DNA from 3 places in the Paenibacillus sp. OAS669 genome. Region 1 is predicted to be linked to each of the others. Evidence: riboswitches for the same ligand, from Rfam matches in the RefSeq annotation. Region 1 holds a riboswitch; each other region holds the start of a gene.
What was found. Region 1 has a riboswitch for cyclic di-AMP ahead of GGC63_RS14595 (C40 family peptidase). Riboswitches for the same ligand answer to the same signal wherever they lie in the genome.
Positions count from the first base shown of each region.

Region 2: linked by a shared signal. The riboswitch ahead of GGC63_RS03825 (C40 family peptidase) and the one ahead of GGC63_RS14595 (C40 family peptidase) in region 1 are both predicted to bind cyclic di-AMP.
Region 3: linked by a shared signal. The riboswitch ahead of GGC63_RS03055 (CAP domain-containing protein) and the one ahead of GGC63_RS14595 (C40 family peptidase) in region 1 are both predicted to bind cyclic di-AMP.

Region 1 is NZ_JADBDR010000006.1:27,769-35,456, forward strand. It holds gene GGC63_RS14575 (metallophosphoesterase family protein) at 1-459, shown strand, start outside; gene GGC63_RS14580 (YwhD family protein) at 597-1,112, opposite strand; gene GGC63_RS14585 (M1 family metallopeptidase) at 1,330-3,501, shown strand; gene GGC63_RS14590 (hypothetical protein) at 3,517-4,332, shown strand; cyclic di-AMP (ydaO/yuaA leader) riboswitch at 4,781-4,918, shown strand; gene GGC63_RS14595 (C40 family peptidase) at 4,924-5,394, shown strand; gene GGC63_RS14600 (MFS transporter) at 5,693-7,108, opposite strand; gene GGC63_RS14605 (hypothetical protein) at 7,287-7,436, opposite strand; gene GGC63_RS14610 (NADPH-dependent FMN reductase) at 7,519-7,688, opposite strand, start outside.
Region 2 is NZ_JADBDR010000001.1:959,170-966,857, forward strand. It holds gene GGC63_RS03805 (C40 family peptidase) at 1-969, shown strand, start outside; gene GGC63_RS03810 (succinylglutamate desuccinylase/aspartoacylase family protein) at 1,053-1,751, opposite strand; gene GGC63_RS03815 (YheC/YheD family protein) at 1,907-2,692, opposite strand; gene GGC63_RS03820 (CapA family protein) at 2,945-4,027, shown strand; gene GGC63_RS03825 (C40 family peptidase) at 4,205-4,756, opposite strand; cyclic di-AMP (ydaO/yuaA leader) riboswitch at 4,762-4,892, opposite strand; gene GGC63_RS03830 (HAD family hydrolase) at 5,178-5,870, opposite strand; gene GGC63_RS35295 (zinc-ribbon domain-containing protein) at 6,166-6,366, shown strand; gene GGC63_RS03840 (hypothetical protein) at 6,503-6,850, shown strand; gene GGC63_RS03845 (manganese catalase family protein) at 6,964-7,533, opposite strand; gene GGC63_RS03850 (spore coat protein CotJB) at 7,573-7,688, opposite strand, start outside.
Region 3 is NZ_JADBDR010000001.1:765,882-773,569, reverse strand. It holds gene GGC63_RS03070 (YcdB/YcdC domain-containing protein) at 1-570, opposite strand, end outside; gene GGC63_RS03065 (DUF1572 family protein) at 776-1,309, opposite strand; gene GGC63_RS03060 (hypothetical protein) at 1,414-1,731, opposite strand; gene GGC63_RS03055 (CAP domain-containing protein) at 1,902-2,768, opposite strand; cyclic di-AMP (ydaO/yuaA leader) riboswitch at 2,777-2,911, opposite strand; gene GGC63_RS03050 (response regulator) at 3,289-4,881, shown strand; gene GGC63_RS03045 (sensor histidine kinase) at 4,878-6,656, shown strand; gene GGC63_RS03040 (ABC transporter permease) at 6,879-7,688, shown strand, end outside.

The DNA of each region.
Region 1 (7,688 bases):
CTTCCCTTCTCCCACGATTTTATGATGAGCGGCAAAAAGATCCGGTTGTTTCACGCATCCCCGGTCAGTGTGTATACGCGCATTCAGCCGTGGGATTCAATGGAAAGCCGGCTCACCATGTTTCATAATACCGACCAGACAGGAGGAACGGATGGCAGCGAGCTGCCCGATGTCGTCGGCTACGGAGACATTCACAACGCCTACTCCCAAAATCTGCGCGGAAGAACGCTGTTTAATGCAGGCAGCGTAGGCAACCCTCTCGACATCCCGCAGGCCTCTTATGCCATATTGGAAGGGCAGCTCGACAGCTCCGTTCCTTCCGCCTTCTCCATCCAGCTTGTCCGGGTTCCTTATGATATCGAGCTGGCCGTCCGTCTGGCGGAGCAGGCCGATATTCCGCTGCTCGAACCGTACAGCCGCGAGCTTCGAACAGGACGTTACCGCGGCTTGAAGGAATAATCCTATTTTTTGTCCAACACAAAAAGGCAGACCGAGGTCTGCCTTTTTGCTGTCCTAGTATATGTTGCATATACTGAGCAATAGTATACATCGTTCGCGAGGACTTATACAATGGAAGTCACATAATGTACATAATTTTATGCCAGCGCTTCCTTCAGCGCCTCATCTGAGTTTTCCCACATCTCCGGGTTGTACTCCATAAGCAATTTTCGCAAGGCCGCCTTCTCCCGGGTCGGCAAATTTTCCAGCATGATCCGGCGTTTCAACGCATAATCCATCCGGTTTACATGGTCAGCCAGGATCTTCCACCCGCGTCTTGCCTCCGGATCGACCGACATTTCGCAGGACGTCACACCCGCATAATAAGAGCCGGATTCCCTGCGGTCCGCCGCTACCCAAACGATCCAGCAGGTGCGCCCGTTCGGGACGTCCTCCTTGTTCGTCGAGAATTTGATACCTTTCTCCACCTTGCTCTTCGCATGCAGAGCTCCCATATCGAGATACGCCTCGTCCCCATCGATAATGACGCTGGACAGCTGGCTCAGGTCGATAGATCCTGCGCCAAAGCCACGATGCTCCACCTTGCCGCTGACAATGTTGAGAGAGTTCAATTTTTTCGGCTTATCCGCCGCTTGATCCTTATTTATATCCATTAATGGCACCATCCGTCTTTAATGTTATCGTCTTGCCCGTTCCTTCTATTTTAGCTAAAATGCCCCCCCTATTTCCACTAAAAACGAAAAATTATTGATACAGCCCTCAGCGGACAGGGTAAGCAGCCTGAAAAATTTCTTTTGTACCGAGCAGAAATAATCCTCGTCCCACAAACATATACATGCTGTAGATGCTTGTCAACGGGGTGAAAAATAGATGAAAAATGTTATCGGCAACCGACTCGCGCAATGGTGTCTTCTCGTAGTCCTTGCCAGCGGAGCAACCTTTGCAAGCCGAGCCCTGCCGGGCGGCGGCCTTCCGCAGCAAGCTCCATTCTCTCTATCCGACCTGCGCGAGGGGGCGGCACTATTAGGCTCGCTCGCACCGAATCCCGTCGCCATGACCTCCTCATCATTGAAGGGAGAGCCCGACTTTCAACCGTATCAATTCGATCTGTCTCAAGCGGACGGCTCCTCGCTGGGTCTTCAGCTCCAGCCTCTGGCCAAGCCCGTGGCAGCACGTATGAATGAGCCCGCAACGCCGGCGCCTCCCAGCTTGCCGGCCAAGCCTATCGAGAAGCCTGCCCCGCAGCCGCTCAGCTCCCGCATCGTCGAGTATCATATGAACGTCGAGCTGGATGCGGCGAAAAAGCAGATTGCCGGCACTCAGACGCTGACCTGGAAAAATCCCGGAAGCCAGCCGGTACAAGAGCTTTACTTCCACATGTACCCGAATGCGTTCAAATCCAAAAAAACGACCTTCATGAAAGAGTCCGGCGGCAAGCTGAGGGAAGATAAAAGCACAGAAAACAATACAGGGAATATGGACATCAGCAGTATCAAAACGTTAGAGGGCGAGGAGCTCGTCTCCAAAATGGAGTATGTTCAGCCCGACGACGGTAACAAGGATGACCAGACCTTGATGAAAATCACCCTGCCCAAGGCGGTGAACCCCGGAGAGCGAATCACGCTGAAAACCAACTTTTCCGTTCAGTTCCCTTCTGTGTTCGCCAGGATGGGGTACGCCGACGATTTCATCATGGCTGGGCAGTGGTTCCCGAAGGTAGCCGTCTATGAGCCGGCAGGTACCAGAGGACGCACGGCCGAGGGCTGGAATTTGCACCAATATCACGGCAATTCGGAGTTTTATGCGGATTTCGGCATTTTTGACGTACGCATCAAAGTGCCGTCCAGCTACACGGTTGCAGCCACCGGCTTTCCGACGAAGCCGCCCGCAGACGACGGGAAGACGAAAACCTATTCGTTCTACTCCGATGACGTGCATGATTTTGCCTGGGCCGCCTCCCCTCATTTCATTTATTATGAAGAGCCCTACGCCACCCAGCAAATTCCGGGCGTCCGCATCAAGCTGTATCTCGATCCCAAGCACGAGCAGCTTAAAAACCGTTACATGACCGCCGCCAAAAAAGCATTGGCACGGTTCTCCCAATGGTACGGCAGCTACCCGTACTCCACGCTCTCGATCGTTGTACCGCCCGAGAACGGCAATGGAGCAGGCGGCATGGAATATCCGACGCTCGTCACAGGTTGGGGAGCAGCCAGCGAACAGCCGGACCTGGAGCTCGAGCGGGTGATCGTACATGAAATTGGACATCAATTCTGGTATGGCATGGTCGCGAACAACGAATTCGAGGAAGCTTGGCTGGATGAGGGCTTTACCTCCTATGCCGAGGATAAGCTGATGGAGCTGGAGTACGGCGTTAAGCCGAATCTGCTCGTGGAGTCCAGCTACATGACTTCTCCGGCGGCGCTCAAGCTGGATTCCTGGGGGTACCGGGGCCACAATCAATATGCCGAGAACGTCTACATCCGGGCCAAGCTGGTATTAAAGTCGCTAGAGCAGCAAATCGGCCGGGATACGATGGACCGTGTGATGAAGACCTATTTCCAGCGCTGGAAGTTCAAGCATCCGGCGACCTCCGATTTCCAGAAAGTACTGGAGGACGTGACCAAGACGAGCTGGGCAGCCTTCTTCGATCAATATGTCTATAACGGCCTTATGGTAGACTACGCCGTGACCGGTATTCACAGCAAGCAGGTTGTCCAGGAAGGACAGCCCTTATATGAAAATACGGTCCGCATTCAAAGGTTCGGGGGAACCTATTCTACGATTCCCATCCGCTTCCATTTTGCCGATGGCTCGCAAATTGACAAAACCTGGGACGGGATCGACGCCGACGTCCAGTTCAAGCTGAATCACACGGCGCCTTTGGATTACGCTTCTATCGACCCGCATTACTCTATCGTGCTGGAAAACAAGCGAATCAACAGCTTTATGAAAACTAATGTGGACAGCAAGCTATCCATTCGCTGGAATGTCGGTGTGGTCAAATTAATCGAGACCTTGTTCGGCTGGGTCGCATGGTGAGGTGAGCAAGCGCTTATGTTGAATTTAATAAAAAAAGGATTGGGCTTAGCCTGGAACCAGCCTTTTACCGTATGCACTCTATTTATTTATAATCTGCTGTGGGGGCTCGGGCTCTTCGAATGGATCCACTCCATCGTCTTCCCCTTGCTCCGCCGCTATCCCGGCAAAGAGCAGGCCCGTGAAGCGGTACAGCTCTTCTGGATCGAAGGCCAGTTCCAATTGACGAAGACCGACCTCGTGCAGCCTTACCTTCTGTGGGGGCTCGGGCTGCTGCTGGCCCGCATGCTGCTCACCCCGGTGCTGAACGCCGGCGTATACTACTCACTTAAGCATACCGAATTAAACGCCGGCTACCGGTTCGTCCAAGGGATACGTGAGCTGACCTTACCGTTCTTCGGCTACTACCTGGCCCAAATGGCGCTGCAGCTCGGCCCGCTGTACTGGCTGATCCCCAAAGCAGCTCAGCTGTACAGCAAGCAAGCAACACTGTATGCGGCCGCGCAGGAATTGCTGCCTTGGCTCGGGGCCTATCTGGCCTACATGTTTATTCTGCAGACGCTGTTTATGTATCTGCAATTCGGGAAAGTATGCGGAAAGTCATCCTTATTCTCCGTATCCCTCCTGCTGCGCAACGTTCTTCCAGCTCTGTTGATCGCTGTCACGGTTACGCTGATCGGCCTTCTTATTACCGCCGCCGTCGTGACATCCACCATGATATGGGCCGGATTCCTTGCTCTTCTCGGCTTTCAAGCCTACCGCTTCATCCATATGTTCTGCAAAATGTGGGAGATCACGGCTCAATACGCGCTTTGGTCCGCCAAAAGCGAATAGCTTCCCCCGATGTCCTGACCGGCAGATAGAAACTAACTGATCCGCTAAATTTTAATATATCAAAAAAACCGTCCGCATCCCCTTGGAAGCTGCGACGGTTTTTTCATGTTTTAGGGTTCAGGGTTACATCCCAATTCATGCCATCCAATGTGAGATAACAGATTTTATCCATAAAGTCAATAGCCCGCTAAATCGGGCATCCCCACTACAGACAGTAATGTTCCACGATTTGGACGACGCCCATGTCAAACGACTCAGCATTTTGTCGAAATATGAATGGGAACACCCCGTTTCCTCCCAATGATTTTTCATTGTAAACCTTTTCATCTACTGCTTTTTTAGAAATTTCGAGAAATATAGCAAAAAAACCTTTATAATTGTGAACTTTTTATGACGGCGGGAGGAAAACTGCATATTTGATCGAATTGTTGTAGTCGTAACAAAAATAACGTACATATTGCCGAATTTCCACAGCGGAAAACGGGGGATCCAAATACCCGGGTGAATTGATCTCGCAACAGAGTGATCATAGGGAGCCTTCAACCGAACCCTTAAGCTAACCTCGTAGGCATCGGAAGGGGAAAATTTCCTTTGAAAAAGTTTTTTGGTTTTGCCGTTTCTGTGGCACTGTTTTGCAGCATTCAAGTAGGAAGCGCTTTTGCGGAAACGCCGCTAAGTCAAGCCGTGAACGAAGAGCTGGGAGCGCCTTATAAATGGGCGGGTACCACAGCAAAAGGCTTCGATTGCTCCGGCTACACTTCCTTCGTCTTCGCAAAATTCGATATCGATTTGCCTCATACGTCTAAAGGACAAGCAGCGATCGGTACAACGGTGTCCCAAGATGAGCTACGCCCAGGCGATCTTGTGTTCTATAACACGGATGGCAAAGGAATCTCACATGTCGGTATTTATGTTGGTGACGGAAAGTTCTACCATTCCGCCACAAACAAAGGCGTTACCGTGACCAAGCTTAGCGATTCCTACTACGCCAAGCGTTTTGTCACAGCGAAACGCATCCTGTCGGAAGAGCAGTACCAAGCTGTGATGACCGACAGCAAATAGAAGCATCGCGCAACTTTTTTTGAAGCCCTCAGCGTTTGCCTCCGTTACGTCTCCAGCGTCCGGACAAGCCTGCAGGGCTCTCTTTCTTCTATACGATTGGTTACCCGAAAAAGTTCCACTTGAACCCGTTTTCTCACCCTTCCAATTTCGACCAGTCGGATGGGACCTGCGAACGTTTAACTATACTGGCAGGAAATACGGAAGCCCCCGAAAAAAAACTGCCGGCAAGATTTTGCCGACAGTTCGAGCCGCCTCGCTATAAGGCTGCTTCAGTACAGTCAGTATGGTTTGAACGGTGTTACTTCCTGTCGCTCTTCAAGCCGAAGCTTGCTATCAGAGCGAAGATGACTGCAATAGCAGCCGCCAGAAAGGAGTCGGAATAACCTATCGCCTCAAACTTGTAGAATGGATTTAACGAATGGGAAGCATCGCTGCGTGCATGCAGAAAAGCTCCGATGATGCCGGCTCCTGATCCCGCCCCGAAATATAATGCTCCCTGGAATAATCCCATTCCTGCCCCGACCTGGGCCTTCTCAAGAACACCTACAGCAGCACTATTGGCGGGCGAGTTAATGAAAGCGAAAGCTATCCCTACCCCGATGACCCCCAACGAAACCAAAAGGGCCGATGCCCCCGAAGCTATCGACAAGAACAGAGTGGATATTCCCATCACGATTAACCCGGCAATGACAAGCGGTTTGCTCCCGGCACGGTCAGATATTCGGCCAACCCACGGCGAAAGCAGCGCGACAGCCGCACCACCTGGCAGCAGCGTTACCCCCGCTTCTCCAGGGGTAAGTCCGTTGGCTTCTACAAGGAGCAGCGGTACAAATACTAGAACCGCAAAATAGGCAAAAGCCGATAAATAAGCCACAGCGACCGCGTGAATATAAGGCCTGTTTTTGAACAGGATCGCAGGTACAAAAGGATCGCTTGCCGTACGAATACGCCAAATAAACGCAACCAAGGCACATACGGCTCCAAAAAGACTTCCTAAGGAAGCTAAAGAGGTAAAGCCAACGCTTTCCCCTTGCGTTAAACCAAACAGGAATAATCCCGTGGTAAGGCCAAGCAGAACGCCTCCGATCCAATCCATTCTTTGTCCATGTTCCTGTTCAATTTCCGGTTTTATTACCGGTAGAGTACAGACAGCCCCGACTACGATAAGAAGTGACAGTACAAAAGCGATCCAGAATAGCGCAGGCCAGCCCCAGGCTTGCCCTACAAAGCCTCCGAATATCGGCCCAAATGCTGTTCCAATCCCGATACATCCCATAACAACGCCTAATGCTGCTCCGCGTTCTCCTTCTGCAAACACTTTAGAAATAGAGACTACCGATAGCACCGGTATCGCAGACATTCCCGCCCCTTGAACCATCCGGCCAAACACCAATAACGGAAGGCTCGGAGCCAGGGCACAAATCAAACTTCCAAGCGCCAGTACGGAAGCGGCAAAAGCAAACAGCTTCCTCAGTTCAAAAAAATCCGACATTCGGCCATAAAGCGGAATTCCAATGGCAAGTAAAAGTGTAATTCCGCTTACTACCCAGCTTACTTGTGCCTTCGCAGCATGTAAAGAATCGCCGATGAGGCCAAGAACAGGATTCACCATATCCACCGTGATTGCAGCCAAAAGAGAGGATAAGATAAGGACCATTATGAACCCTTTTACGGATGCTCGATTGTGTGCAAGGTTATTTGGTTTTGCTTTCATTTTGGACAGCCTCCTAAAATCATTAGTATTGTTTATTTTAGGAGGCTTGATCGTCTGCTTTCTTAACCACGCTTGCTCACCCTTTCTACGCGGTATAAAGAATATCCGTGAAAACAAAAAAGACGCCGCAGCAGCACCGGCGCCGACCCATTCATTCATTTAGGAACATTTATATTCGCTAATGACGCATGAAGGCAAAAAAAGTCCGGTAGCTATCTTCTTCTAAACCATGTATAGCTAAAAAAGGGCAGACGTATCCCGTTGCATGAAAATCTCCTGAAACTTTTACACTTTTCCCCAACGCATCGCACGTGAAGATAGTTTCCATCGCTTTTTGCCTCCTTTCGGTGTTATTCATATAAGATTATAGTTCAGACCACATGAAGGGGCAATAATATTTCCCTTCTATTTCACTCGCTTCTCCGCTTTAGTACCGCATCCGACATCCTTTCAAGCAATCGCCTTATCTCCTCAGCCGTTTCCGCATCCGTCCATTCGCCCAACTCATTGATCTTTTTGGATACGAGAGGGATGGACAGCTGTCCTCCTTCGAACAGGTGAGCGGTAATCATACCTAGAG
Region 2 (7,688 bases), on a different contig from region 1:
TATACCACTTCCGAAGCCATTGCCAAATACAACAAGTACATTAATGCGGACAGTTATGTAAAAGATGAATTGTATAATGTAGCGGATTTCCGCAGCAAGTATGCGAATGTCTCTGGTTCTCTCGCTTATCAAATCGTTGACAGAGCCATCTGGTATATGGAAAACGGATACTTCGTTTATGGGCACGGAAACGATGCTTATGGAAAATACGGCTATGAAGATTGCTCCGGCTTCACTCGACTCGTATACGGTGATTTCGGCTTTAACATTACGGGCACATCCGCTAACTATGATTCCGTTGGAACCAAGGTAGCAGGGGTGGGCAAGAAAAAAGTGAATGGAAAATGGCAGCTGACCGGCATTGAGAACCTGCGGATCGGCGATATTCTAACCTGGCAGGAGAAAGACCATATTTCCCACGTTGCCATCTACATGGGGACCAATCGCGACGGTCAGCCGGTCGTTCTCGGAACCCGGGATGACGGTAATCCTACCGGCCTTGGTACCATCGACAGCTGGTCCTACTGGTGGGGAGAGAACTTCCATTCCGCTAGGCGCGTAGTGCCTGACGCAGGCTTTACCGGCATGGCAGGACATAAAATCAATCCTCCAGTGATTCCAAGCTCTTATGTACTCCCGCCTCAAAAAAAGGTTCCTGCTTGGACTGGGCCTAATACCGGATCTAACTCAGGATCTAATTCCGGCTCTAATTCGGGCTCCGGACAACAGCCGCAGCCAACTCCGCCGGCTGAAAATACACAGAAGAAGGAATACGTCGTTACCAAGAACGGATGGGTTTCCTTCAAAGCCTCTGCAAGCTCGAGCTCAGCTACGGTAGGACGTTTGGAGCTGGGGCAAAAAGCGGAACTGATCAAGAAAGCCAACCAATACTGGTATCAAGTAAAATGGAATGGCAAAACGGTTTACATAACGACTAACACCAAATATACACAGGTTGTAAAACAATAGGTTCAACTTTCTTTCAGCCCTCATTCCATCATTTCACACAGCCCTGCGAAGCGCCGCTTAAACCCAAGCGGCGCTTTCTTTTGTCAGGATTCATCCCCTGTTTTGATTAAACCCGCTTCTTTTAATATGCTGCTCACTATTTTCATTTGGTATCGGATACGTTCTTCGAGGGGCAATCTGATTCCCGTTTCTACTGTTATGGCCTTGGCATGCAGCAAACGGTACGCGGCTGAACGGCCCGAACCGGGCAATTTGCGCTGAAGGAGAGAGAACCGTCTCGATCTCCTCTTGATGGATGGATTTATTCGTCGAATGATTCTTTTGGCGGCTGGAATGACCTTGCTTCCCGGATTGACGATTAAGGTTTGTCCCAATGCCTTCGGTTGGATTCGGAACAACCCGTTCGCTTCATGCAAATCCACGTACCAATCCGGACCCTGCTCTCGTGCAAGCCGGAACACCGCTCTAGAGAGCGGATGACGGGCACGCCTTTTGCCATAGCGTCTCGGGAACGTCCGGTTCAGATCCGGAACTCCCCTTATACGCCGCCGAACAGCGATACGATTGACAATAGGAATAATAATCAACCTTCCGCTACGGATATGGATAACATCGCTTCGAAGCTGTTCTAGCAGCTTCTTCGCAGAGAGAAAGCCTGCCCGTTCTGTCCCTTGAACACCTGCCGTTATCATAACCGTGCTTCCCTGCAGCTCTCCGTCGATAATGTAATAAGGCGTCTCGAACTTACTGTTCTTCGCCAGCACATGCTTACTGATTCTCATACTTGTCACCTTCGGATATTGTACAATACGTTGCGGCGGAAGCCGTTGATAGGGACAAATGAACCAACCTGTCTGCATTAGACGGATTAAAAAAAGAAAGCTCCTCTGTCGTTATGACAAAAGAAGCTTTCTTCCCTAACGGTCTTTGTTCCGGTTTAACGCCGTGACGCTTTCGTAAGCGCCGCGGCCCTAAGATGCCGGACAGATTTGACGATATTTCCATACAGATACGGATTGGCATGGTACCTAAATAACTGATATTGAGGCTTGGTATTGGCCTCGAGCAGCCAAATTTTGTGACTTTTATCAATGGCAATGTCCAGTCCCAGCTCCGTAATGTTCGGATAATGCTTCTTCATGGCTCTGGCAATGGTAAAGGATAGCTTCTTGATCCGTTCATCCCACTGGGGGGCGTCCTTTCTTCCGATGCCAAGCGTAAGAGACAGGGCCTGGTGCAGCCGGATGGGCTTTCCGCCGCTGCTGTGGTTTGTAACGAATTGATTTTTGGCCGCTACCTTCCCCATGATTCCAAAAAATCTCCACCTGTTATTAGGTCCGATATGGAGCAGCACCCGGAAATCTACCGGGCTTCCTTTAATCCTGATCAAATCTATCCCTTGCTGAACAATATAGCTTTTGCCCTCCGTCAGCTTATTCAGCTTGTGGGAGGCATCATTTACGTTACGGTATCTGTAGGTCTTTGCAGCTGTCCTGACGATGCAGGCTCCGCCTTCTTCCCGTGATACCTTGATAATGCCTTGTCCCCTCATTCCAAGATCCGGTTTGAGAAAAAGGACCGTATGCTTTTCGATCATTTGAATGAACGTGTCCGCAGAAAACATCTCCGTCTCCGGCAATAGGGAGCGAAGCGCATCTTCACTCCAAAGCGCCTCGTGCTTCAACCATTTTCCGCCGGGATACTTAAGCAAATTTCCTTTCACTGTAGGATCTCCTCCGTGTGATGAGCAGCGGTTGAACGCCAATACATACAACCAGCAATATGACGTTACTTATACTATTCGGCTCCAAAGCAAAGAGTACCTGGCCTGTATCCATATAGGACTGCACACTTTACCTCTAAAAATGGGCTTATAAAGCAAAGACAGATCCAACGGCAGGCTCATATGATATTATGCGGTTCCACTCTTCGAGGGCCCGGCAGACGATTATTTCAACAGAAACGGGGATGGGTCATGAGTACGGACATTACGATCGCCGCGGTCGGAGATTTTTTAATGAAATATCGACTTATTGGCAGCGCCAGAGTCACCGGAGAGAAGCGTTATTCCTTTGACGAGATATTTGAACCGGTTGCTCCCTATTTGCGTGATGCGGATCTAACCATCGGAAATCTTGAAACCACTTTTTCAGGCCCGGAGATCGGGTACACCGTATCGCGAAGAAGCGCCAAAACCGGTTGGCCGCTGTTCAATTGTCCCGATTCCTTTGCGAGCACTTTGAAAAGGCTGGGATTCGACGTACTGACAACGGCAAACAACCATTGTATGGATTGCGGCATTAACGGACTGAAACGAACCCTTAAGGTGCTTGACTCCAAGGGGTTGTCGCATACGGGAACTTTCCGCACGCACAAAGATTCTCAGCAGCTATTGATTAAAAATGTCAAAGGAATCAAAATCGGTATTTTGTCCTATACTAAAACAACCAACCGAATCCCGGTACCAAGCGGTCAATCCTGGGCCGTCAATCGGATTAGTCCAAGCAAAATCATATCCGATATCCGAAGGCTAAAGTCGAGATCGGTGGATCTTATTATCGTATGCATGCACTTCGGAAGAGAATACAGCAAGTATCCGAATGAGGAGCAGAAGCGCTACTTCCAACTACTGTTCAAGCACGGCGCCGATATTATTCTCGGGGCGCATTCCCATGTCATCCAACCGGCTATTTTCCAGGAATCCAGGGATATTACCGGGGTCAAGAAAAAAAGGTACGCCGCTTATTCCTTGGGGAATTTCGTTTCCACCCGATTATACGGAAACGATCATACGCTGACCGGTCTTATTAACCGTCTTCATATTCGAAAGCATGACGATGGAAGAGTACAGATCGTTCAGGCCGATTTTATCCCTACTTGGACTCGCAGCACCAAGATTAAAGGACGTACCGCTTTTCGGGTCGTTCCATTATTAAACACGCTGGAAAAGCATCCAAACCGGAATGGAAACGAAGCGGAGCGCATGTCAAAAATGGTCCATCACTTAAAAAAACATATCCCCAGATACCATCATCAATCGGACTTTAAAATTCTTTAACGCTAGAATCTCACAGTGATGCCTTGTCTCCACAGCGGATTCCGGAACATTGCAGGGATCATCGAACTTATACAGCTGTAAATATGGAAAAAACCTTCCAAGCGGACCGTTTTCCGGGTCCAGGCTTGGAAGGCTTTTATTATTTTATATTCAGGCTAGATTAAGGTACGTGCCCTATTATTTAATTACTCTTCTAGCGAACATAAATTTGTTTTTGTAGTAGCTCGAGTTAATATCCGAAATTTTCACGTCGGATTTGCTGTTGATGTTGTGAATCATTTTACCGTTACCGATATAGATCCCGACGTGGCCTACGTCTTTCATGCTTTTCGAGCTTCCAATGTTACCGAAGAACAGCAGGTCGCCCTTTTGCAGGTTCTTGTAGGAAGTGATTTTTGTTCCTACTTGGGCTTGATGGTCATCGTCTCTATCAACTAGAGTAACTCCAATGTTAGCGAGCTTATAAACGAGAGCCGTAAAACCGGAGCAGTCCGTTTTATATGGAGCGTGGGCCTCTTGGCGTTGTGTCCACGGAACATACTGAACTTTACCCTGCAGAGAAAGCGCCGTTTTAACAACCTTGTCCCGTTTAGCGGCAACAGATAATGTGGACGCCTTGGTGCTCGATACGGTAGATGTTGTTGCGGGAGCTGCGGATACTCCAGTTACACCGATAATCGGGCTAAGTGCCAAAGCACTTGTCAAAACAATTTTCATCAAACGATTCAAAATAAACCTCTCCTTTTTTCGGCCTGCGAGGTTAGCTGACGGATTCGGGTCAAAGGTCAATCACCCTGCCGCTGATGCGGCTTCACCCCAAAGATTGGTTCCCCCGTGCTTCTATTAGCTTCGGCCTTTATTATGATTTTGCCCTATATAACCCAAGCGGCGTTGAAACCGCGTTTCTGGTTTTTTGAGCCACTCTAGTGTAGCATGGGCACCTGGCTATTTCATGGTGCAAATTATTCCATCGGCATACCTGAGCAGCCAGAAAAAGTAGAGGATTGTAAAATATTTCAGCTTGCATAGGGGTTATTCCGCGAAAAAACAGACTTTGGATGTAAATGAAAGGGAGACCGAAATTCCGGCCTCCCCATTAATTTCCTATGAAATTGACAGCTCCAAGTGCAACCTTTTTGAAATTGATGTTTTATCGGGACTGCTGCAGCGAAGTCTGAAGCAGAGAGAACAGCTCACTAAAGCTGCCGATTTGCTCATGGGCTCCCTCCAGCTCCCCTTCTTTACGGAAACCGGCATAATCGCAGCCGATAACCGTTAACCCGTTCTCAAGACCCGCTTCCACATCAGAGGAACGATCCCCGACCATCCAGGCCGTCTTTACGTTATAGGTTTCCAACAGCATGCGGACCAGATCCACCTTGGAACGGGTTCTGAATTCTCCGGCACTGTATAAACCTTCGAATAAAGGTCCCAGCCCTTTATGCTGAATAACATTTTTCACATAAGACTCCAGCCCATTGCTCGCTACGAACAGGCGAACGCCTTGCTCATGCAGCGCCTTCAGCGTATCCGCAACTCCATCGTACAGCCGCCCTTCCCCGCGCAGCAGACCCTGAATTTGATAGTCCAGCAGCAATTCATCCGCTCTGCGGTGCACCTGAACATCCGTATCCGGCATCACCCGCTGCCATATATGCTCGAGCAGCATCCCCAGGCTCCCCAATATTTCGCTCTCCGGCGGCGTAGGTCCCGAATAGGCTCCTTCAGCCCTCAGCTGGTCAAATGTGGCATGGTAAGCCGGCAGAAGCAGCGTTTCCGTCTGGAACAAAGTTCCGTCCAAATCAAATATCATCGCTTCCGGCTTGGATAAAGTCGGTTTCATGGTTAACTCCTCCGAATGCTGTTTTCTTTTTATACATGATCATTGTCAAACGAGGCTTTCCTAAGCATTAAGCTCATAGGGAAGTCATTGCGGACGTGTAAAGGATCCTTTAGACATCATAATTCCAATAATCTCCACGTGTCAATGCAGCCTTGTGAATCCGAGCAATTCATCTCACTTTAAGCATATTTATTGTTTATCAATCCATTCTGGATATGGATGGAACGATGGTTGAACCATACATATGTAATGAAGCGCCTAGTTAACAAAATCCATCAGATTGCGGGTGATGCAAATGGTGAAATTTTGTTCAAAATGTAATGAAAAGATGAGTGACGGAGACATTGTCTGTAAGTATTGCGGAACCTTCTTAAGCTCAACGGATCAAGCCGCATCCCCACCTGACCAAAAAAGCAGCTCTAAAGCGGGTACTATCACATGGATCATTATCATTGTTCTAATCATCGCCGCTATCATATATTATTTTGCCAAATAGAAACTTTGGATTTTGGGCGGCGGTGCCGCTCTCTTTTTTTATGCATGACAAATGCCTATTTCTCTAGGTCAAGTATCACGATTTGTCTCCCGAGCATACATTGTTGGTATCAAAACAAGCAAAGGAGACTATGGCAATGGCTTATATTCCCTATACTTATCCAACCGTTGTGACGGTTCCTATCGGTACCTACAGCACTTGGAGTTACCCATACGGGGGCTGGTATGGCGGCGGTTGGCCGGGAGGTTGGCATGGCGGCTGGCACGGCGGTCATGGCGGTTGGCACGGAGGCTGGCATGGAGACCATGGTGGTTGGCATGGCGGTCATGGAGGCTGGCATGGAGGCCACGGAGGCTGGCATGGCGGTCATGGCGGACATAGGCAAAATCGCTCTAATTCATCTAATCCAACTAATCCAACTAATCCCTCTAATCGTTCTAATCGTTCTAAACGCACTAACCGTTCTAAAGCCAAAAAATCCTGATTCTTCATTTGGGCAAGAAACCACGCATGCTACATGTCAAAAAAGCATCCCGAGCCTGGCAGGCGTCTTTCGGGATGCTTTTGCTATCTGCTCATGCCGCTCCTCTCCTATGGCTAGAACACTTTCTTCGTTCCCCGCTCCGATTTCAATATTTCGACCGCTTCCCGGAACCGTAAAGAATGGACTACCTCTCTTTCCCGTAAATATTTCAATCCGTCCTGTAGATCCACGTCATCCGTCATATCGATAAGCCACTGATACGTAGCCCGCGCCTTCTCCTCTGCGGCAATATCTTCATACAAATCCGCGATAGGGTCTCCCTTCGCCTGTATGTAAGCGGCAGTCCAAGGAACCCCTGAAGCATTCTCATAAAATAGCGCCTTGTCATGGCTTACATAATGGGGATCAAGACCCGCCGCTTTAATTTGCTCTGCGGTCGCGTCCTTCGTGAGCTTGTAAACCATCGTAGCAATCATCTCCAGATGCGCAAACTCCTCGGTAGATATATCCGTCAACAGCCCGATGATTTTATCCGGAATCGTGTAACGCTGATTCATGTAACGCAGCGCGGCTGCAAGCTCCCCGTCCGCTCCCCCGTATTGCTCCAGCAACAGCCTCGCCATATGAGGATCGCACTTGCTTACCCTGACCGGGTATTGCAGTTTTTTCTCATAAATCCACATTTCACTGCTCCTCTCCCTTCGGTTATCGTGCCGCTGCGATTAAACCTGCCAAGGCCACGGCGTATCGATCCATTGCCATGGATATGCAGAGAAGCTCTGCCCATAGCTTTTCAAAGGACCGAACTCCCGTTCAAATTGATGGGCCAGATGCATGC
Region 3 (7,688 bases), on a different contig from region 1:
TATATCCATAGGGATGTATTCGCTGCTGTCCGCAAATTCGCAATCGTCCCATACGCACCAGTAATGAAGCAGCTCGAAGGAACGGTTCAATGTGATATGAAGAGCCTGCTGAGTGCTGACCGGAATCCCGTTATGCTGCCTTCCATAGACGAAATCATAGCGTTTTTCTCCAATTACCGTCTTATTGCGCAGAACCAGTTCCTCCGGGTTGATTCTTGCATCCAGCTTGCGGATCCATTGAAGCACATGGGGATAGACGGCTTCATATTGAGCATCGCTGAGCTCTTCTTTCGGTTCCTTATTGCTTTCTCTATCGTCATGGCGGTAAAAAGCAACCAGCTGGCCGGTCAGGGCATCCAGCTCGGCCCGAATCGTGTGCGGGTTCACGAGCATATTGTCGTCCAGCCTCGGTTCGCCTTGCTTGTTCCACTCGAGCTCTACCTTATAGTAGGGGGCTTGTTCAGGCGAAGAATTGCGAAAAATGCCGCTGGAAACCAATTCGTGCGTATCGGGAATAGAAATCTGCTCACGAAGCTTCGCAATAGCCTGCTGAACGGTAAGTAGTTTCATTTTGGGCAGCTCTCCTTTTTCTTATTATGTTACATACGGCCTTTTTATTGCATGGTTGCCGAATATAGAAAAAAGCCGCAAATCCCTTGGAATTTGCAGCTTTTACAACAATTATTTTGATGGACCTGACCGGCTTTCAATTCCGATAATCCCGGCATGTACCGGAATCAGCCTAGAAGCCAAAGGCCAGGCTTATAGGAGCTTTTCACGGCTTGAAGGCTTTGGATTGTCCGCGGGCAGTGCTGAGCGTCTGCCAATGCTCACTGCTCAAGTGCTTGGCTAAAAATACGATTTGGCCGACATGATACCCGTAGTGGGATACTTGACGCTGGATCGCTTTGATGACCGTATGGGCTTCGCCGCGAATGGCAACCTGGCGCAGCAGATCGTCTGGCTTTAACCCGGAAAGCGCATCGAATAATACGCTCCAGCCCTGCTCCCACAACGCCATCAGCGCAGGACGATCCAAGCCTTTGGGCTCGAATTCGCCGTCCCGGTCTCTTGTAGGCTTTTCCCCGTCGGAAGTCAAGAAATCCGTCCAGCGGGACAGCATATTGCCGTGCATATGAAGAATCATCACTTCAAGAGAGTTCGATTCCTTATCAAGGAGGCAGTGATATTGGGAATCATCCACTTGCTTCATCGCTTTGTCGGCCAATTGCTTCATGCTTTGAAACGCTTCAATGCTTTCTTGCAGAAAAACCTCGTTTACTGATGGACTTTGCTCAGATTGCGCCATACTCCTCATCTCCTACATTCGAATAGATGCCTATTCTTACGATATACGAAGCGGGGACGATTGTATATCAGAATGTTTTTATAAGGAGTATAACGGAAATTTATTTATTCTTCATTCATCGTATAATAATTCAGCATGACGCTTGTAATGCCAAGTACGACGTAGATGACATATTCCCCCAGGCCCGTTAAGTAAGCGAAGGGAAAAATAACAAACCAAATGCCGGCCAGCAGCGAAATCCAGTTCAGCCATGAATTCCAGCCCGATGCTTTGAAAATGAAAGCCAGAAGCGACGCGATGAATTGAAGGGAACCAAAGACAACACTGGTGATAACGGCGCTTTCGTGAGTCAAATCAATCCAATGAGGGCCAAAGACAAACAAGAGACCAATCAACGCAGCCAACAAATTTTTAACCGCCATGATTACACCTCCCGAAAATTGAGATAAGCCATCAACACCTCATAAGGGGTCTATTCTATGTATATGCAAGCGGTTTCAAAATGGTTCGGCGCTTGGCAAAAAAAAGATCTCTATGTACGGCAAAGCCCCCGGTGCATGAAGCGCCGAGGGCTGTGAAATCCTAAGAAATATTAGTTCGCGATAAATTCTTGTACCCATTCGCCGTTGTAGTAAGCAACACCGATTTTGGTGTAGTTAGGGCTCATGATGTTTTGACGGTGACCAGCGCTGTTCATCCAAGCGTTCATAACCTCTTCAGGGTTACGTTGGCCTTTGGCGATGTTTTCACCTGCATAGGTGTAGCTGATTCCGTATTGCTTCATCATGTCAAACGGAGAACCGTACGTTGGGGAAGTATGGTCAAAATAGTTGTTGCTGTACATGTCCTTAGCTTTATCCATGGCCATATTCGCCAATTTGCTGTCGGAAGTCAATGCAGGAAGACCTGCTTTGGCACGCTCTTGGTTCACCAAAGTAACGACTTGGTCCGCGAAGGCGGATTGAGAATCCGTTACAGCTTCTTGGGAACCGCTGTTATTTTCTGTTCCGCTGCCATTGTTCGTAGTGCCGTTCTCGGTAGTTCCGCTGTTATCTGCAGTACCGCTACCGTTATCGGAGCCGTTATCTACAGTGCCGGAACCGGAGCCGGAGTCCGTATTGCCTGTAGTACCTTGGTCCTGACCTTGACCAGGGTTGCAATTAAAGTTCATGTTAGGGAAGTTTTTCCAGATGATTCCTGCCAGCCCTTGGTTATTACCGGAGCCAATCGTTTGCCATTTTCCTTCTTGACCTTTCAACAAGGAATTCAAATCAATATTTCCTAGATTCTGACCTTGGCCTTGCAGCAAGGAATTCAGATCGATTCCGTACTGTTGAGTGATTTGAGACAAATCGCCAGCAGACACAGTATTCGCCGGTGCGGCGGAAACGGCGCTAACGCCGATGATTGGACTAAGGGCCAGTACACCTGTCAAGACAACTTTCTTAAAACCTTTCAACAACAAAATCCTCTCCTTTTCGCGGCCTGCGAGGTTAGCTGACGGATTCGGGTCAAAGAGCAAGCACCCTGCCGCAAGACGCGGCTTCACCCCATAGAATGGGTCCCCCGTGCTTTCATAGAAAGCTTCGGCCTGATAGTTTTGTTTGTTTGCTCATGCCCGGTTCGTTGTGCATCCTGCCGGGCTCTCTTGAGCCACTTCATTGTAGCACGTGCCTATACAGATTTCACGGCACAAAGTCTTCCAACATTGGGCGATAGAAACAACAGCAGCTTCCTTACGCTTGAAGAAAGCCGCTTTGTTTTCATACTGAAGTCCAAAGCAGACAGGCCGCATCTATTAGAAAAAATAGAACTGATATCTTCGAATTTGTCCTGCTTTAATACGTGAAATGAAAGAGTTGTGAAGCTCAACAGCATTTTATACTTTTTTACAAGATTACTGTATAGGTGCTCCGAAATCGATATGCTATGATGAGATCACTACTGGATTGTAAGCGTCTTCTTGGGAGGGATAGCGGATGCATCCATCGCAATTGTTAACCGTGTTAGTGGTAGACGATGAACTGCCGTTAAGAGAGGAGCTCCGGCTCTTTCCATGGCACAACAGCCTTGCCGAGCTGGTAGGGGAAGCGGAAAACGGTGAAGAAGCATTGGAGCTGTGCCGTAAGCTCAGACCCGATGTGGTGATTACAGATATTACGATGCCCGTTATGGATGGTATGGACTTATTTCGGCGGATCAAGCAGGAGTTTCCGCTGACGCAGGTTGTGCTCTTGACCTGTCATAGTGATTTTGCCTATGCCAAGGAAGCATTGAAGCTGGGGGCTTTAGAATATTTGATCAAAGTATCCCTGCTGGATACGGAACTGGAGCATGTGCTGAATAAAGCCCGTGAAGCTATTCAGCGGGAGTACAATTATAGGCGCAATGAGATAGACAGGCAGCGCTGGGAGCTGACAAGACTGTTAAGCAGCACAGGCAAAGAACCAAAACGGGTGGAAGCGATAGATGCCATTTTAAAAAGCTGGAGCGTCTTATGGCCAATAAGGATTATCCGTCTGCATGTCAGTGTCCGGCCGCAGGAGGAAATGTTCGCCCATCATGAGCTCCAGTCTTTGTTAAGTGAGCGGGAGCTTACCGATGACCGTGACAATCCGTGCTGGCGTTGGATAACGCTTGGACCGACGGATTATATATGGATCCAGCGGGCTGCCCCAGAAACAGGGACGACCATACTGCTCTCAACCAGGCAGTGGCTGGAGCGGCTTCAATCCGCCATCGATGTGCGGGCCTCTTATTTAAGTGAAGCCGTAAGCCTCTATGCCGTCATTGGGCCTAGCATTTCATCCGGGGTTGACTTGCTGTCTGCCATTGAGCTTACCAAGCTGCCAGCCACGGCTGTTTTCTATGATACAGGGGGGGCTGTTTATGAAATGTCAGCGGCTTCAGGAACGATCCGGCCATCAATCAGCCGATCGGCTGTAGATGGAACCCTATCCAATGCGTTAAATTTTGAAATGCTGACGGAGCTTATGAGACAGACAGCGGCCGATAAGGCGCTGTTAATCGAATTTTGCCAGGGACGGCTAACGGAATGGGTGAATCAAGTAAGGCCTGAGCCCGCTGGCTTAAAGTCGTGGCTGATCTCCAACCGGAAAGAATGGATGGGGGAGCGAGATAACGCTCAACAGCAGGAGCTTATCCAGAAGCTGCAAGCATCAAGAACGGCTTCGGAGCTCCTGTCGATGGTCATTCGGGAGGTGGAAAACCGGGGGAAGCTGAAGTATCGCAAAGAAGTGGCACAAGCGATACAGCTCATCTCCAATCATATCGCAGAACCGATTACATTAACGTGGGCCGCGGAACGGGTAGGGCTCAGTTCCTTTTACTTAAGCAGATTATTCCGTGAAGAGGTAGGCGAGTCGTTCAATGAATATGTGACGATGAAGCGAATCGACAAAGCCATTCATCTGTTACAAACAACAAGCCTGAAAGTATACGAGGTTGCCGAGCAAGTGGGGATTCCGAGCTATCGCTATTTTTCTGTGCTTTTCCGCAGCCGGACTGGCGTTTCTCCAACGGAATATAAGAAAGGCGGTGCCGGGGAATGAAACGATTGTTGAAATGGTTTCGAAGCAGAAGCATAGCGACGAAGCATTCGTTGTTTCTTTTTAGCGGCACCCTGGTGCTGTTCGGGCTGCTGGCTTGGAACAGTTTACACGATGCGGAGCAGCTGTTCCGGAAGCAGGTGCTGTCCGACGCGCAGGTGATAATTGACCGTACGAACCTTTATATGGACGCCTATCTGGACAATGTTCAAAACATTCTTCTCCTGCTTTCGGCACGGGAGGATCTATTCGAACCCGGGCAAGAGGAGGAGGCAGTCAATGTACTGCGCACCTATGCAGCCAATAACAGCACACTGTACAAAACCTTATATTTCGTACGTTCAGACGGTAAAGTGCTGTCCAACACCCAGGTTTATTACGATATTATCGGCAATCCGCATCTTGCTCAGCTCTACGAGCAAGCCCGTAAAAATTACGGTGTCATGATCAGCGAGCCGTATGAATCTCCGTTATCAGGCAAGACGGTCGCCTTCCTATTTCCTATTAGGTCCAAAGCAGGCGATCAATTGAAAGGGATGGCTGTCGTGGAAGTGGATTTAGTGAGGCTAACGACCATGCTATTACAGCTCATGAGCTCCAAGAATCAAACCTTTACGATTATTACGAATAAAAATCACGTGGTCAATACATACGATACGAGCTGGCCGATGTTTTATTATGATCTGCTGCCGTACAATACGAAGGTTTTTCCGCCGGATCTGAACAGCGATTTTATCGAACAGGTTGGGGATTTGCCTGTAGGTGTGACAGAAATAGATGGAGCAAGAAGTAAGCTTGTCGCTGTCAAGTCAGGGATGAATAAGCTTGGCTGGTACTTTGTTTCTTTTATCGAAGACCGTTATTTTTATCAAAACATCATTAGTTTATACAACAACTATAGGGCGGCTGCAGCGGTATGGATTCTGCTGTTGCTGATAAGCTCCTATATCATGAGCCGCTATATTACTTATCCGGTGCGTATGCTCGTAGCCAAAATGGACCGTGTCCGCGATATTGAGGTGCTGCCGAGCATATCCGTTCAACGGGAGGATGAGATCGGGCGGCTGGCCAAGAGTTATAACGCGATGATGGAACGGATCCATGGGCTGCTGGTAGAGACAAAGGAAATGGAGCAGCGCAAGAAACAGTACGAGCTCAAGATGCTGCAAAGCCAGATTGCGCCGCATTTCTTATATAATACACTTGCTTGCATAAGCAGCTTGGCCAAGCAGCAAAAAACCGATGCCGTGCGGGAGACGATTCGTTCTTTGGTCGGCTTATTGTCGTTCAGCTTCGACAAGAGCAGTGAATTCGTGTCGCTGGAGGAAGAACTGGAAGGACTCCGGATGTATGCTCACATTCAAACGGTGCGTTACGGGGATAAGTTTACCTTTCAAATGCAGATTGCTCCTGAGACGCTGTCTTGCAGCATCTTAAAGCTGACCCTGCAGCCTTTAATGGAAAATGCCATCTTCCATGGCTTAGCTCCGCGAAAGGTCCAGGGGATGATCCGAATCCGCACGGAACTGCGGCGCGGACGGCTTATTGTTTATCTTCGCGACAATGGGGTGGGGATGGACTCCGATCAGCTGGAGAATGTATTCTCCGAACGCAAAAAGGCGCCCAGCAAGCACCGCTTTACCGGCATCGGCATCATGAATGTGCAGGAGCGGATTCAGCTTCATTTCGGGGGACAATTTGGGCTGCGTATCGCCAGCTTGCCTGACGTAGGCACCTTGATTCGGATTGAAATTCCGGCTTATATACATACCAATTAAAGCGTTTGCAAGAATTGAGACAGTTTCGCAGGATCACTGTATAGAACCTCTGAGAACAGGTCGGTATACTTAATTTTGTAGAAGAAAACGCATACAAAATGAAGAGGAGGTGATCTTGTGGAGCGGCAGCTTTCGATAAAAGACGTACAGATGATAAAGCAAAAGGAACAGGGGCTGAAGCTGCTTCGCCGAAGGATATGGGGGTTTCGGGCTTTTTATATCATGCTGCTGCCGGGGGTCCTGTATTACATTGTATTCCGCTATTTCCCGATGTACGGCGTCATTATCGCCTTCAAAGATTTCAATATGCTGGAGGGGATTGTCGGCAGTTCATGGGCGGATCCGTGGTACAAACATTTTCAAACGTTTTTCAACTCGCCACACTTTTCTCAGCTTTTGCTGAACACGACACTCATCAGCCTGTATAAGCTGGTTTTCGGAACGGTACCCCCGATTCTCATGGCGCTGTTACTTAACGAATGCCGGGTGCGCTGGTTCAGGACTGTCGTTCAAACGTTGACGTACATGCCGCATTTTTTATCCTGGGTCATCATTTATGGGGTACTGATTGCTTTATTCTCGCAAAACTCGGGTCTCGTCAACCGCTGGCTAGTGGAATCGGGAGGCAGCTCGATCGGGTTCTTAACCTCTACGGATTATTTCCGGACGATACTGGTCGGCTCTGAAATATGGAAAGACCTCGGCTGGGGGGCCATCATTTATTTGGCGGCGATGACGGCCATTGATCCGACGCTGTATGAGGCAGCAAGAGTGGACGGTGCCGGCAGGCTGAGGATGATATGGCATATTACGATTCCAGGGATTCGCAACGTTATCGTGCTTCTGCTTATTTTAAAGCTTGGCACCATTCTGGATGCAGGCTTCGACCAAATTTATATTTTGTATAACATTCAAGTGTATCAGGTCGCGGATATTTTGGATACCTGGGTGTTCCGAACCGGGCTGCAGCAGCTGAACTTTAGCTTGGGTGCCGCTGTAGGGCTCTTCAAGTCCGTGATCGGCATGATCCTG